Regions from separate parts of the Glutamicibacter sp. 363 genome, predicted to be linked through region 3. Evidence: riboswitches for the same ligand, from Rfam matches in the RefSeq annotation. Region 3 holds a riboswitch; each other region holds the start of a gene.

Region 1 (4,293 bases), on a different contig from region 3:
CATGTTCGCGTTCCAGTTCCGCGCTGCGAACTTCTGGATGGAGTGAGAAGGAGGGGTTGCAATCGCAGGTAAACAGCCCCATGCGTTCTGCCGCGCGGTGTTCGGCGTCCTCATTGTTCATGCCACGTGCTTTGTAGATCAACACCAATTCATTGGCGTCAAGATCGAGGTCACGGGCGGCAGAAAGCGTGACTTGGGTAGGGCGCGACGCGGTGAGAAGCTCACGTTGGGAACGGACTGACACGAATTCCCCGGCAGCCATGGACAGCGCGCCGGCCAGCAGGCCGGCAATTCCGGAGAAGAGCACGAGGGACGAGGCCACACCGGTGGCGCCGATGCCCATGACCAAGGCCAGATTCGAAACGAGCCCGTCATTTGCGCCGAACACCGCGGCTCGGAAGTTGCCGGACAGCCGGGATCTGCCGGCCGTAGCCAAAGCACGGATGACTTCCTCATGCACTTGCTCATCCGCGGCCATTTGCGGCGCGGCATCCTGATCGGTGGCGTAAGGAGAGTTGCCTTCGGCACGCTGGGCCAGCGCCAAGACAAACACCGAACCGAAATGCCGGGCCATGAAACGCAACATGGTGCGCCGCATCGACGGACGGACCGGGCGCACGTGTTCACCGAGCTTAGCGCGCCAGTAATTTTCGTGGCGTTCTTCCGCTTCGGCTAGCCCACGGAGAATCTGGCGTTCTTGTCCGGTGCGCTTTTCGGCCAGTTCACGGTAGATCGCACCTTCGGCGACCTCATCGGCCATGTACTGGCGCCAGCGGCGGATCTGCGCCTTGGATGGTTCGGGAATTGAGGTTGGGGCCATCACGGGGATGAGTCTCCTGCGGCAGAATTGGATCATTCACGGGCAGATGATCCGGGTTAGGTTCAACCCCCTAGTTTAGTGAGTGAGTCGAGCACTGGGAATTTGGCAAGACTAAATACCTTAGCGGCGCCAGGGTTTTGCCCTCGGGCTGCCACGAATACCGAAAGTTCCTCGCGCTGCCTGTCGAAGCTCGGCGGACCCACGGTTCTGGCTAGCAATCGGGTGAGCAGGTGCGGGTCGGTGACGTAGTAGCTGACCCAGACTCCGCGAAGCGGAAACTGCACCTGGCCGGTTTGCAGGTCAATAATGGGAAGGACGTTTGAAGCCATAACTATCGTGGACCCTTAAAAGAGCTCTTGCCCGTAGCCGGTTGGAGTACGGACCGCTTCTTCATCCGAACCACCCATGAACCTGGGGTTGGTGTGCGGCCAGTCGGAGCTTGGCGCCGCATCTCGTGAAGCAACACCACGATGCTACACCCGTGGGCTGTCCGGATGCGTAGTGAGACGTCATACTCGGCTCTCGCGGGCCTCATGGGAAGCAGAGCCGAGCACCGGGAGGTGCACGGACCGCGCCCACAAGAACCCTGCGCTTGGCGCAGGCGAAGGTCGCCGGGCGGGGATCTGGACATCGGGCACTACCGGTGGCTGGCCCGGTGACCGATCTCCGGCAAGTGGCTCCCCTCCCGACCCGCCGTCGATGCCGCCAGGCCTGCCCGAGCCGCGCGGGAGTATCGCTGCGCAATATGCCGCTCAGGTCCAACGCCTCTGGTCCGTTGGGACCAACGCCAGGCTACGGACCGGCAGTTTCACCAGGTGGTGCTCCTAGTCGCTGGGCTCGGTCAGGGCCATCCGAGCTAGCGCGAGCCTATGCGGCCTGTTAGAGGCGGTGCCCTGCCAGAGCTATGAGCAAGATTTGGCGAAGAATCGTTGTTAGGACTGCTCGGCGATTCGCTGCAGCGAGGAGCGTTGTTCCTTCCATTGCTCAGCGCTGAATCCAGGGATATTTCTCGCCTGTTCGCGCAGTCCTACCTGTCCGTCGAGAAGCTCTCGAACGATATCGAGATGCCCGGCATGCCGGGAGGTCTCCGCGATCATATGAACAATAAGATGCTCCACGGTGGTATGCCGATGCACGGACCACCAGGGGACCTCTGCCGGGGATTCTAAGTTCAATTCGTCAAGCGCGTGTTCGGCAAATGCGATGGATTTTCGGTACAACGCGAGAACATCTTCTACCGAGAAGCTGGCCGGAGGCAGGAAGTCGATCTGCGGTTCATCGCTTTGCAGTAGTTGAAGCACATGCCGATCGTTGGGCACACGACCTAGGCACTCGCCGAAATAACCGTATTCGGTGATTGCTAGGTGGTAGATGACACCAAGCATGTGGGTTCCGGTATCCGTCATGGGGCGGCGGGCCAACTCCTCGGAGAGTCCCTGGCACTTCCAGAGCACGGTGTTGCGGGCCTCGTTCAAGTAGGTCCGAAGCCTCTTGGAGGACGGATTGCCAGCGGTATCCATGTGCCGAGTCTAGTTTCTTGGCGATTGAATAAACAGCGCCGGCGCATTGAGGGATTGGTTGCTGACTTCAGGACTGAAGCGTGAGCTCGGCGCAGTTCTCGTTGCCTATTGGTAAACTGACGCAGTGTAGGAACCTGAACCGGATTGGTTTAGCGGAATTGTAGGCCGGGTGCTGCCAATCTAGGGCTGCGCCGGTGTCAAAATGGTGGGAGAGCATGAAAACACTGCCCGTAGAGCCCACCGGCTCGTCGATTAATATCGGTGCCCGTTTGCGTGGGGTACGCCAAACCCGACGAATGACCATCGACCAGGTGGCTGAAATGTCCGGACTGACCAAGGGGTTCTTGTCTCGCGTGGAGCGAGACTTGACTAGCCCGTCGGTATCGACATTGCTTAGGCTCTGCGAAGTATTGGGCTTAGAAGTCGGGCAGCTCTTCTCTGTACCTGAAACCAAATTGGTCAGGTTGGAGCACGCACCGCGAATCGCCTTGGGCGGTCAGGGGATCACCGAACAGCTGGTCACTCCCCGCGCCGAGACCCGGGTGCAGATGATTAGGGCAGAGGTCGCGCCGCAGGGCTCGGGGGAGGCCGAGCTGTATTCGGTGGATTGCAAGGTGGAAGTTCTGCACGTGATTTCCGGAGAATTTACCTTGGTTCTGCCCGAGGACCGCATTGAACTGCAAGCGGGCGATACGGTAACCTTCCCGGGCCGTGAGCCGCACAGTTGGGAAAATACTTCGGACCGGACCGCCGTAGTGACCTGGACGCTGTTGCTCTGACCAAAACCGCATTGCGCTTTTGAAGGGCTTGCGCGTTTTCCGTCCGTGCCGGGTTTCGGCCGGGCAAAGCCCAAAGCGTATCCTTGACATAGCGTCAACAACTTTTCTCGACGCCGATAAATAACCGAAGGGAGCTCCGTGACGGAAAGCGAGCCACGGGCTGAACTGGTCGAACTGCGCTCCGCGAGCTGGTGGATGTCTGCAATTCTCGGTGTCTTAATTGGTGTGACCATGACATTGATCCGCACTCAACGTTATTTTTTCATCGCCGGGGCGGCGATTCTGGCGGGGGTCATCCTGGTCATCGGCTTACGCACTATTCACCGCCGTTCTCAATACCCGCAGATGGCACAGGCGAAAACCTCTTGGGTATATGCGGTGTGGACGCTGGTGCTACTAGTGCTTGCGGGGCCTGTCCAGCTGGTTTACGTGGCGGATGAACTCGACGAGATTGCAATTAAGTCCTTCGTGCTTTCGGCAGGTTTCTGTTTTGGGTTCCATGAGGTGGACCGGGCATTGGTAGCGAGCAGCAAGAAGTCCTTCGAAAGCTAGCTGCTGAACTACACGCACGCATTGGAAGGGTGAAATGTCTACCGAAAACCTTGCGGTCGGCATAGACATCGGCGGGACGAAGATCGCCGGCGGCGTGGTCGATGGCCACGGCCGGATTCTTCGCCGGAGCTTCCGCCCTACTCCGGGCCGGAGCGCAGCATTGACCGAAGATTCTATTGCCGAGGTAGTCAGCGAGCTCAGCGACGGGGATACTCATATGCCCGTGGGTGTCGGGGCCGCCGGCTGGATTAACCGAAGTGGTTCGCATGTCCTCTTCTCCCCGCATCTTGCATGGCGTGATGAGCCGGTGCGTGAACGCCTCGAATCGAAGATGAACCGCAAGGTCGTCCTGAATAATGATGCCGACGCCGCGGGGTGGGCCGAGCATCGTTTCGGGGCGGCACGAGGCGAGGAGCTGAGCGTCTGCCTGACCCTTGGCACGGGTATCGGCGGCGCCATCATGTTCGGCAACAGTATTCTGCGCGGCAGTTTCGGCGTCGCCGGGGAGTTCGGGCACCAGACTTTGGTGGTGGACGGCCACCGTTGCCCGTGCGGAAATCGAGGGTGCTGGGAACAATACGCGTCGGCCAACGCACTGGGACGTGAAGGGGCAGAGCTTGTC
Region 2 (4,293 bases), on a different contig from region 3:
AACGGATCCTCGGTGTTCTTCAGGTATTCCTGCAGTCTTGGATCGGAGAACACCTCGATTAGCTTGGCTGCATCGGCAGTTTTGGAGAACTCGGTGCCGAAGATCAGCTTGGAGGCGAAGGTTCTAGGCGGTTCCGGGAACAGGATTCCCTTGTCGCGGCCGACCTTTCCGGCATCGAACTGCGACACGTATCCGATGGCTGCATCCACATCGTCTAGCATGCGCGGCATGGCGAGGAGGTCTGCTTCCTTCAGCTCGAAGCCGCGCGGGTTGTCAACCACGTCGGCCATCTTCGCGGTACGCGGCTCGATGCCGGGATTCAGGCCGAGCAGTCCCTCGCGCTCCAGGAGCCAGAGCGCTTGCCCCTGGTTGGCGACGTCGTTAGGCAGGAGCAGCGTCGACCCCTCGGGGAGAACCTCGACCGATTCGTAGCGGGTGGAATACAGACCGAAGCCCCATTGGTACAGTTCAACGGTTGGCGTCAATTCCACGCCGGCGGCTTCTGCCGATTGCCGCATGTACCACTCATGTTCAAAGATGGTCGCGTCGAACTGCCCTTCGGCCACGGCGCGGTTCGCCTGGATTGGATCCTGAAGCCCAATGGGTTCTATCTCGATTCCATAATCCGGCGCGATGGTCTCGGCCACGAATTTCAGGATCTTCTCTTCCCCGGCCATTGCCGGTTCAAAATGGACCTTGAAATTCGTTTTGCCGGGCTCGGTGGACGCGAGCGCTGGAGCGGACTTTTGCTGAACCAGCAACGCGCCAAGGACGAGCGCCACAATGGTCGCGCATGCCGCGATGGTCCAAGGCAGTTTCGCGGTGTTTTTACGCAGAGTGAAGCCATGGTCATGGCCTTTGGGTGAAGTCGTCATGTTCTTCTCGTTTGTTCTAGGGCGCTTAGGGGCGGGCCAGCGCGCGGGCGATGCGATCGCCGAGGAATTGGACTGCTTGCACGGTCAGAATGAGCGCAAGGATCGTGGCAAGCATGACATTCATGTCGAACCGCTGATAGCCGTAGGTGACCGCCAGATAGCCGATGCCGCCGGCCCCGATGGTTCCCGCGATGGCCGAATACTCGACCATCGAGATGGTGTTCAGCGTGACGGCGGAGGCCAGGGCGGGCAGCGCCTCACGGATCTGGGTTGCCCCGATGATTTGCAGCGGCGATCCACCGGTCACCAGCCCGACGGCCAGGTTCTCCTTAGGCAGATCATTGAGCGCGTTCTGCACGAGCCGCGCGAAGAAGGGAATGCCCGCAATGGTCATCGGCACCACTGCTGCCCAAATGCCGATGGTGGTTCCGGTCACCCATTTGGTGAATGGAATAATCGCCGCCATCAAGACCAGGAACGGCAATGAGCGTCCCATGTTGACGAACCAGCTCAGTGCCGCATGGCTCTTGTCGTGCGGAAAGAGACCCTGCCGGTCGGTGTTGAACAGCGCCAAACCCATGATGCCGCCAAAAATGATCACCAAGACCATCACGATGCCGACCATTGCCCAGGTCTGTCCATAGGCAGGAAGCATCAGGGCGGGCAGTTCGTTCCATGGGGTGTCGGTACCGACCGCTGCGCTTTCGGTTGGGATTCTCATACCGCCACCTCGATGCGTTCCGCGCGGTCGGCCACACTCGCGAGGAGCTGCTGGGATCGTGGCGTGGCGCGCAATCCCCATCCAGCCAAGACGGCAATAGCTCGTTCTGCGGCAATGCCCGCGAGACCGATTTCAACGCGGCCCAGCGTTCCCTCGTGGTGTGCTTCCACGGAGCCACCGAGCAGCGCGACCCGCGCGCCATGTTCGGTTCCCAGCCGGGATATCCAGGCTGGGTCCACATTTGCCGCCTGGTAGGCCACGGTCAGCGTGAAGTCGTAGCCGGCGGGCACCAGATCGGGGCGCAATGGCAGAAGCTTTGAACCGGTCACCGATCCCGGATCCGCTACCAGGCCTCGAAGTTCGCCGTACTCGGCGATTCGACCGCCATCGAGTTGCGCGACGCGGTCGGCGATATGGCGCACCACATCCATCTCGTGGGTGATCAAGATAATCGCCAAGCCCAAGTCGGTGCGCAGGGAATCAAGCAGTTCCAGCACCTGCGTGGTGGATTCCGGGTCGAGCCCCGAGGTTGCTTCATCGGAGAGCAGCAGACGCGGACGCAGCGCCAGCGCTCGGGCAATGCCCACGCGTTGGCGTTGGCCACCGGAAAGTTCTCCGGGGTACGAATTTGCCCAATCCGCCAGACCTACGCGATTCAGGAGTTCGGCGACCCGGTTTTCCATCTCGTGGTGGACTACTCCCAGGTTTCGCAGCGGCAACGCAACGTTTTCGGCTACCGTCATGCGGCGCAAAAGGGCCGAGTTCTGGAAGATCGTGCCGATGGCACGACGTTCGGCGCATAGTTCTTTGCCAGAGAGCACCGACAAGTCCTTGCCTTCTACCAGGATCTGACCGCTGCTGGGCTTTTCCAACAGCGAGATGCAATGGGACAAGGTGGACTTCCCGGCGCCTGAGGGCCCAACCACCGCGGTGATTGTCCCCGATTGAACGTCCAGGTCGATCCCCTTGAGGACCTCCACACGGCCCTGGGCCGTTTCGTAGTGCTTATGCAGCTGGCGAATCTCAATCATGTGATCGTCCAGATAACGTCGTTTGCATTTGTTCTCCTTGGTGCTGGCACCGCGCAGAGTCTCAAACAGCGACGATCCACGGATTCAGGATGCCGCTGGCTTTCGCCAGGCTCTGAATCTCGGGAACAAAGCCGGTGTTTCAGACTGCTCCATCGGTCCTGGCTGTAGCACCGGCCCCGTGAGGGTGGTTGCTGCGACGTCGTTGAGCCAGGTCTCTCGGTCGCTCTGGATGGTTACCATTCGATAGGTGAATCGAACAGTTTCAGTCTGTGCCCGTGCCCGCTTCGTGAACAACCATGACGTTATATACGCGTCATGAAGTCGACCTCGGTGCGCAGATCGGCGGAAAACCGGCCATAAATGCGCGACTCACCCGTCATATGTCGCCACGTGACGACGCTGAATTCGCATCTTGACTCAGGAGAACTCGGCGGGTGCGAGGACGCCCCTGGGCCTGAACGCAAAGCAAGCTTCCAGAACCGAAAGGTGGAGATGAATTAGGTGCCTGGAAGCTAGCTGCGCGGCCAGACCACTTCGAAGCGTTCGCACACGATCCGCTCACCGGGCACGCCGGTCATTGCCGGTTCCCACTGCTTGGCGAAATCTGCCTGCTGCGTCCGTTTCCAGAACTTTTCGTGTTCCCGGCGCCAGCTGGCCAGACTACGGTCATCCTCGCCCTCGGCAAAGGCAAAATCTGCATCCACCTGGTCGAATGATTTCAGCGTCACCTCGCTGGTACGCAGGATAATTTTCGGTGTCCCGGAGCCGTCGCAGGCGATCCAGTGCGAACCGACCCGCGGAAGCGGTTCGTTCTCGGCAAGGTACTCGTTTTCAAGGCTTGAGGTGGCACGTTTCTGCCCGTGGGTTACCTGATGCAGCAGTGCCTCGGCGAGCTCAGCGCTGTCTCCGAAGTATTCCACCACGTAGTCGCCCGGATCGGTGGCACAGCTGTTTCGGTAGTCAGCCCACATTTGCGCGGCGGCGGCGAGATCTACCGGGGGCAGCTCGGAGGTAGGTTCATTGCTCATTCTCCTAGCCTAAACGCAGTCCGGCCACCGAAGCTGCTGTATTCGGTGGCCGGATCGCTGGCTGCCGCGGTGGCGGCATGCCCTCCGAAGCCCTTGAGGCGACGGCGGTGAATCCGACGCTAGTGAAGTCTTCACCTGAGCGTAATGAGCGACAAGCATGCGCGGTGACGCGTGTCACAGCCTAAGTCTCAGGTGCTTCTCCCGTAAATTGGCGCTTGCTTCATCCCCACCTTTTCAGGAGATCAAAGTATGTCACGAGCAAGTACGAGAGCTATCGCCAGCGCCGCGGCACTGGCGCTGGGACTGGGAACTTTCACCGCCCTTCCGGCCAGCGCCGATCCCAGGGCGACCGACAAAACGCCTACGGCCAAAGGCAGCGGCGGCGCAGTCTCCTCCGTAGACCCGGAAGCGACCGCCGCCGGAATCGAGATCCTGCGCAAAGGCGGCAACGCGGTTGATGCGGCGGTCGCAACGGCGGCCGCGCTGGGCGTGACCGAGCCTTATAGCGCGGGCATCGGCGGCGGCGGCTACTTCATGTACTACGACGCGAAAACCGGAAAAATCAGCACCATCGACGGCCGGGAGACCGCACCGGCAGCAATGCCCCAAGATGCCTTCATCGATCCGGAAACCGGCGA
Region 3 (4,293 bases):
CTGGCGAACGAACCGGCCTTCGAGGAAGACCAAGGCGCAACGGAGCGCTATCTTGCCTCCGCCCCGGCAGAAGGCGCCGGACACCTGCTGGCCGAAGCCGAAGCCCTCCGTGCCCTCGTGGCGCTCCCGGCGCTGATACCCCAGCGACGAAACCGGGAGATCTGGAGCCCGGAAATCGCCACCGCTATCGCGCGCACACCGGCGCAGAGCCTGAGCCATATTGCCCGGCCCGCCCGGGACTTGAGCGAAGAGCAAGCGAAGACGCTGCTGGTCGTCACTGCCGCAGCATCGATGACCCAGGCCGCAACCGAACTGCACATACACCGCAATACCCTAGTGCAGCGTCTGGAGCGCGTAGCCCTGATCGCCGGGGTGGACATCCGCCACACCGGCCAGGCGGTGCGGCTGCAGCATGCCATCTACGCAGCGGTCGCCCTAGACCAGAAACACATATTCTAGGAATTTCCGGCATAAGAATATGGGCGTGCGCCCATAGGTGATTGAGTCCGCAGTCCCTAGTATTGGCAAGATGCTCGAAGTTGAGCGCCCGCTGAACCGGTCCTCCCGGCCGAAACAACCTTCGCAGGAAAAGCCTGAGCAGCTTGACCTGGCGGAATAGCGGGCGGCAGCAACGGGCCGGAACTCGCACCCAGAACGACCGCCTGCGCCATTGCAGGTTCGGGCTGGGGGCCACAGATATTGGCAAAGGAGCCAACTCGCCGTGTATGAACTCCTCGTTCTGCTGATCCTCGTGGTGGCCATTGTGCTGGTCACCGCACGCTGGAAAATCAGCCCCTTCCTCGCCCTCATCGGCGCGGCCATCCTCGCGGCCTTCGCCTACAAGATCCCCATCGCCGAGGTCGCCTCCACGGTGACCACCGCCTTTGGCAGCACCATGGGCAATATTGGCCTCGTAATCCTCTTCGGCACGATGATCGGCATCATCCTGGAGCGTTCCGGGGCCGCGATCTCCATGGCCGATGCGCTGATCAAGGTGCTGGGCACCAGATTCCCCAACCTGACGCTGTCGCTCATCGGCTACATCGTTTCCATACCGGTCTTCTGCGACTCGGGCTACGTGGTGCTCAACTCCCTGCGCAAGGCCATCACCCTGCGCACCGGTGTTTCCACGCTGGCCACCTCCATTGCCTTGATGACCGGCCTGTATGCCACCCACACCATGGTCCCGCCGACCCCAGGACCGCTGGCAGCCGCCGAGTCCATCGGCATCGCCGACAACCTCGGATTGATCATCGCCATCGGCCTGCCGGTGGCAGTGGTCTCGGCCATGGCCGGGCTGTTCTATGCCAGCCGCTTCAACAAGTCCACGTGGACTCCGCTGCCATCCGAGGATGAGAACGACATCTCCGAGCTCGATTACGAGCAGCTGCGTGCAAGCTTCGGCAAGCTGCCAAGCCCTGGCTTGGCCTTCCTGCCGATCCTCGTTCCGCTGGTCTTGATCTGCGCGGCATCGATTGCCAAGCTTCCATCGCATCCCTTCGGCGAAGGCGCCGCACTGGAAGCACTGTCCTTCATCGGCACCCCGGTGATCGCGCTGATCTTCGGTTTGCTCGCCGCGACCTTGCTGCTGAACGGCAATAAGAAGCTTGCCGACTTCAACGAGCAGATGCACGAAGCCGTGCGCACCGCGGCGCCCATCCTGCTGATTACCGGTGCCGGCGCAGCCTTTGGTGCTGTGCTGGCAGCCTCGGAGCTGACCACGATCCTCTCCGATTCGCTCAGCGGCTTGGGTCTCGGACTGGCTGTGCCATTCCTGATCGCCGCGGCATTGAAGTCGGCGCAGGGCTCATCCACCGTGTCGATGGTGACCACCTCGGCGCTGGTCGCCCCGATGCTCGGATCCCTCGGTCTGGACTCCGAACTGGGCATGGTGCTCAGTGTCCTGGCAGTTGGCGCCGGCGCGATGGTCGTCTCGCATGCCAACGATTCCTACTTCTGGGTGGTCTCCCAGCTCAGCCGCATCCCGGTGATCACGGCCTACAAGACCTTGAGCGTGGCCACCGCCATCCAGGGCACCGCCGCATTTGCTACCGTCTGGATCCTCGGGGCATTCCTGCTCTAGTAAATCCAAGAAGCCTGCATAAACCAATAACCGCGCCATCAGTGGATGGCGCGGTTATTGGTTTAACTGGCGGGATGGCCGCAATAGGCAAGGCTGCAACTTCGAGCACAGCCCAGCTTTCCCCATTGACTTGCTGGCAAGGATTACGGGCATGGGAACAATGACCGGCAATCCGGCCATCTGGGATGCCTGATCGCTGGATCCATGATCCACCCCCGCATTCGCTGACGCTTATCGCTGTCGGCTAATTGAGAAACCGAGATCCCCCTGACAGGTGCCCGGTCGATTGATGCTGGATCCGGATATCAAGCTCTCCGATCGCCGATGACGTAACCTCCAGAAGTATGACGGCGTCCCAGCGCCTTCGGGGCGGTCCAAGTCCGCCGGAAATCTCGCTTTGTGACGACTTCTGACCGACTATTCCGTCGGATGACGTGCTCCTTCCATCCGCTCATGCCGCGGTGTTTCACTCGAAGTACCAACCATCCAGAGCGGCTGAGAGACCTGGCTCGACGACGCCGCAGCAAGCCTGCATTCGGCAGCTAGTGCTAACGCCAGGTTCGATGGATCAGCAGAAAGCAACTTTCTGCTTCCTTCGGAGCAAGACTCTAAGGGAGAACGAAAATGACCGTACTGAGCACGCAACTGCCCCGCGTTCCCTACACCGGGAGCGCAGACGAGGCCGAGCTCGCCCACTGGCGCGAGATCGCCGGCCAGGTCGCGGCCACACTGGCCGCCGATGCGCTGGAGCGCGACCGCAAAAACGAGCAGCCCTTCGCCGAGGTGCAGCTGCTGCGCGAAGCCGGTCTGCTGAACCTGCTGGTTCCGGCCGAATTCGGGGGAGCCGGAGCGCATTGGGCCACCGCCTTTGAAACCATCCGCATCCTGGCCGCGGCCGACGGGTCCATCTCCCAGCTGCTGGCCTACCACTACATCAACCAGTCCGGCATCGCCTTCTACGCTCCGGCCGAAACCCAGGCCGAGTGGTGGCAGCGCACCGTGGCCGGCGGCTGGCTCTGGGGCGATTCGGTGAATCCGGTGGACCCGCAGCTGACGCTCACCGCGGAGGGCGATGGCTACCGCTTGAACGGAGCCAAGCGTTTCTCCACCGGCTCCGGAGTCGGCGAGGTGATCGTCGTGAACGCCGAAGTCGCCAGCGGAGCGCGCCACGGCGAAGTGCTGGCCTTTGTCCTCCCGCGCGACCGGGAAGGGCTGGAAATCGTTGATGACTGGGATTACCTGGGCCAGCGCTTGAGTGCCTCGAACTCGCTGAAGTACCACAACGTGCGCATCGAGGCCGCCGATCTGCTCGGGGCGGTAACCGACGAGCCGGTGTCCACCCTGCTCACCCCCGGGATCCAGCTGGCCTTCGCGAACTTCTACCTGGGCATTGCCGAGGGCGCGTTGGCCCGCGGCAAGCAGATCCTGCTGGGCCGCAAGAACGCCTGGTTCCTCTCGGCGGCGGTGACCTACTCGCAGGACGTCGTCTTCCAGCGCACCGTGGGCGAGCTGAAGGCGCGCACCGCCGCGGTGGCCGCCCTGACCGAGAAGCTCGGCCGCAAGTTCGATGCGCTGCTGGCCAAGGCCGGGAATGTCACCCAGCCTGAACGCGCAGCGCTGGCGGTGGAAATCGCCGAAGCCAAGGTGGTCTCCACCGAGATCGGCGTGGAGGTCGCCAACCGCATCTTCGAGGTCACCGGTTCCTCCTCGACGCACAATGATGTGGGCCTGGATCTGTTCTGGCGCAATGTGCGCACCCACTCGCTGCATGACCCGGTGGACTACAAGAAGATCGAGGTCGGCGCGTACTTCCTGCGCGGGGAAACCCAGCCGCTCTCGCTCTACACCTAAACCTCACCCCCACCCACGGATTGGACCGAACTGATGACTGCACTTGCCATCTCGCGCAATCGCCTTGCCCAACTCAAGGAACGCTTCGCCCCGCACTTTGCAAAGATCGCCGACGGCGCCGCCGAACGCGACCGGAGCGGAGAACTGCCGCACCAGCAGGTGGCCGAGCTGGCCGCCGCTGGCTTCGGCGCATTGCGCGTCCCGATCTCCCACGGCGGGGCAGGGGCCACCCTGGCCGAGCTCTTCGAATTGCTCGTGGAGTTGGCCGCCGCGGACTCCAGCATCGCTCAGGCCTTGCGCGCGCACTTCGCCTTCGTCGAGGACCGCCTGGTCGCCGCTCCGGGGCCGGGCCGCGACAA

The links. Region 3 has a riboswitch for S-adenosylmethionine ahead of ACT3UA_RS17820 (acyl-CoA dehydrogenase family protein). Riboswitches for the same ligand answer to the same signal wherever they lie in the genome.
Region 1: another riboswitch for S-adenosylmethionine. It lies ahead of ACT3UA_RS04395 (hypothetical protein); the one in region 3 lies ahead of ACT3UA_RS17820 (acyl-CoA dehydrogenase family protein).
Region 2: another riboswitch for S-adenosylmethionine. It lies ahead of ACT3UA_RS15050 (methionine ABC transporter ATP-binding protein); the one in region 3 lies ahead of ACT3UA_RS17820 (acyl-CoA dehydrogenase family protein).

What each region holds. Positions count from the first base shown of each region.
Region 1 is NZ_JBQSYR010000005.1:48,829-53,121, forward strand. It holds gene ACT3UA_RS04390 (VIT1/CCC1 transporter family protein) at 1-820, opposite strand, end outside; gene ACT3UA_RS04395 (hypothetical protein) at 883-1,149, opposite strand; SAM riboswitch class IV at 1,168-1,280, opposite strand; gene ACT3UA_RS04400 (DinB family protein) at 1,753-2,340, opposite strand; gene ACT3UA_RS04405 (helix-turn-helix domain-containing protein) at 2,556-3,119, shown strand; gene ACT3UA_RS04410 (hypothetical protein) at 3,258-3,671, shown strand; gene ACT3UA_RS04415 (ROK family protein) at 3,706-4,293, shown strand, end outside.
Region 2 is NZ_JBQSYR010000026.1:36,209-40,501, reverse strand. It holds gene ACT3UA_RS15060 (MetQ/NlpA family ABC transporter substrate-binding protein) at 1-875, opposite strand, end outside; gene ACT3UA_RS15055 (methionine ABC transporter permease) at 901-1,596, opposite strand; gene ACT3UA_RS15050 (methionine ABC transporter ATP-binding protein) at 1,593-2,627, opposite strand; SAM riboswitch class I at 2,774-2,863, opposite strand; gene ACT3UA_RS15045 (ASCH domain-containing protein) at 3,140-3,655, opposite strand; gene ggt (gamma-glutamyltransferase) at 3,905-4,293, shown strand, end outside.
Region 3 is NZ_JBQSYR010000043.1:9,940-14,232, reverse strand. It holds gene ACT3UA_RS17830 (CdaR family transcriptional regulator) at 1-459, shown strand, start outside; gene ACT3UA_RS17825 (GntP family permease) at 722-2,083, shown strand; SAM riboswitch class I at 2,563-2,653, shown strand; gene ACT3UA_RS17820 (acyl-CoA dehydrogenase family protein) at 2,708-3,934, shown strand; gene ACT3UA_RS17815 (acyl-CoA dehydrogenase family protein) at 3,968-4,293, shown strand, end outside.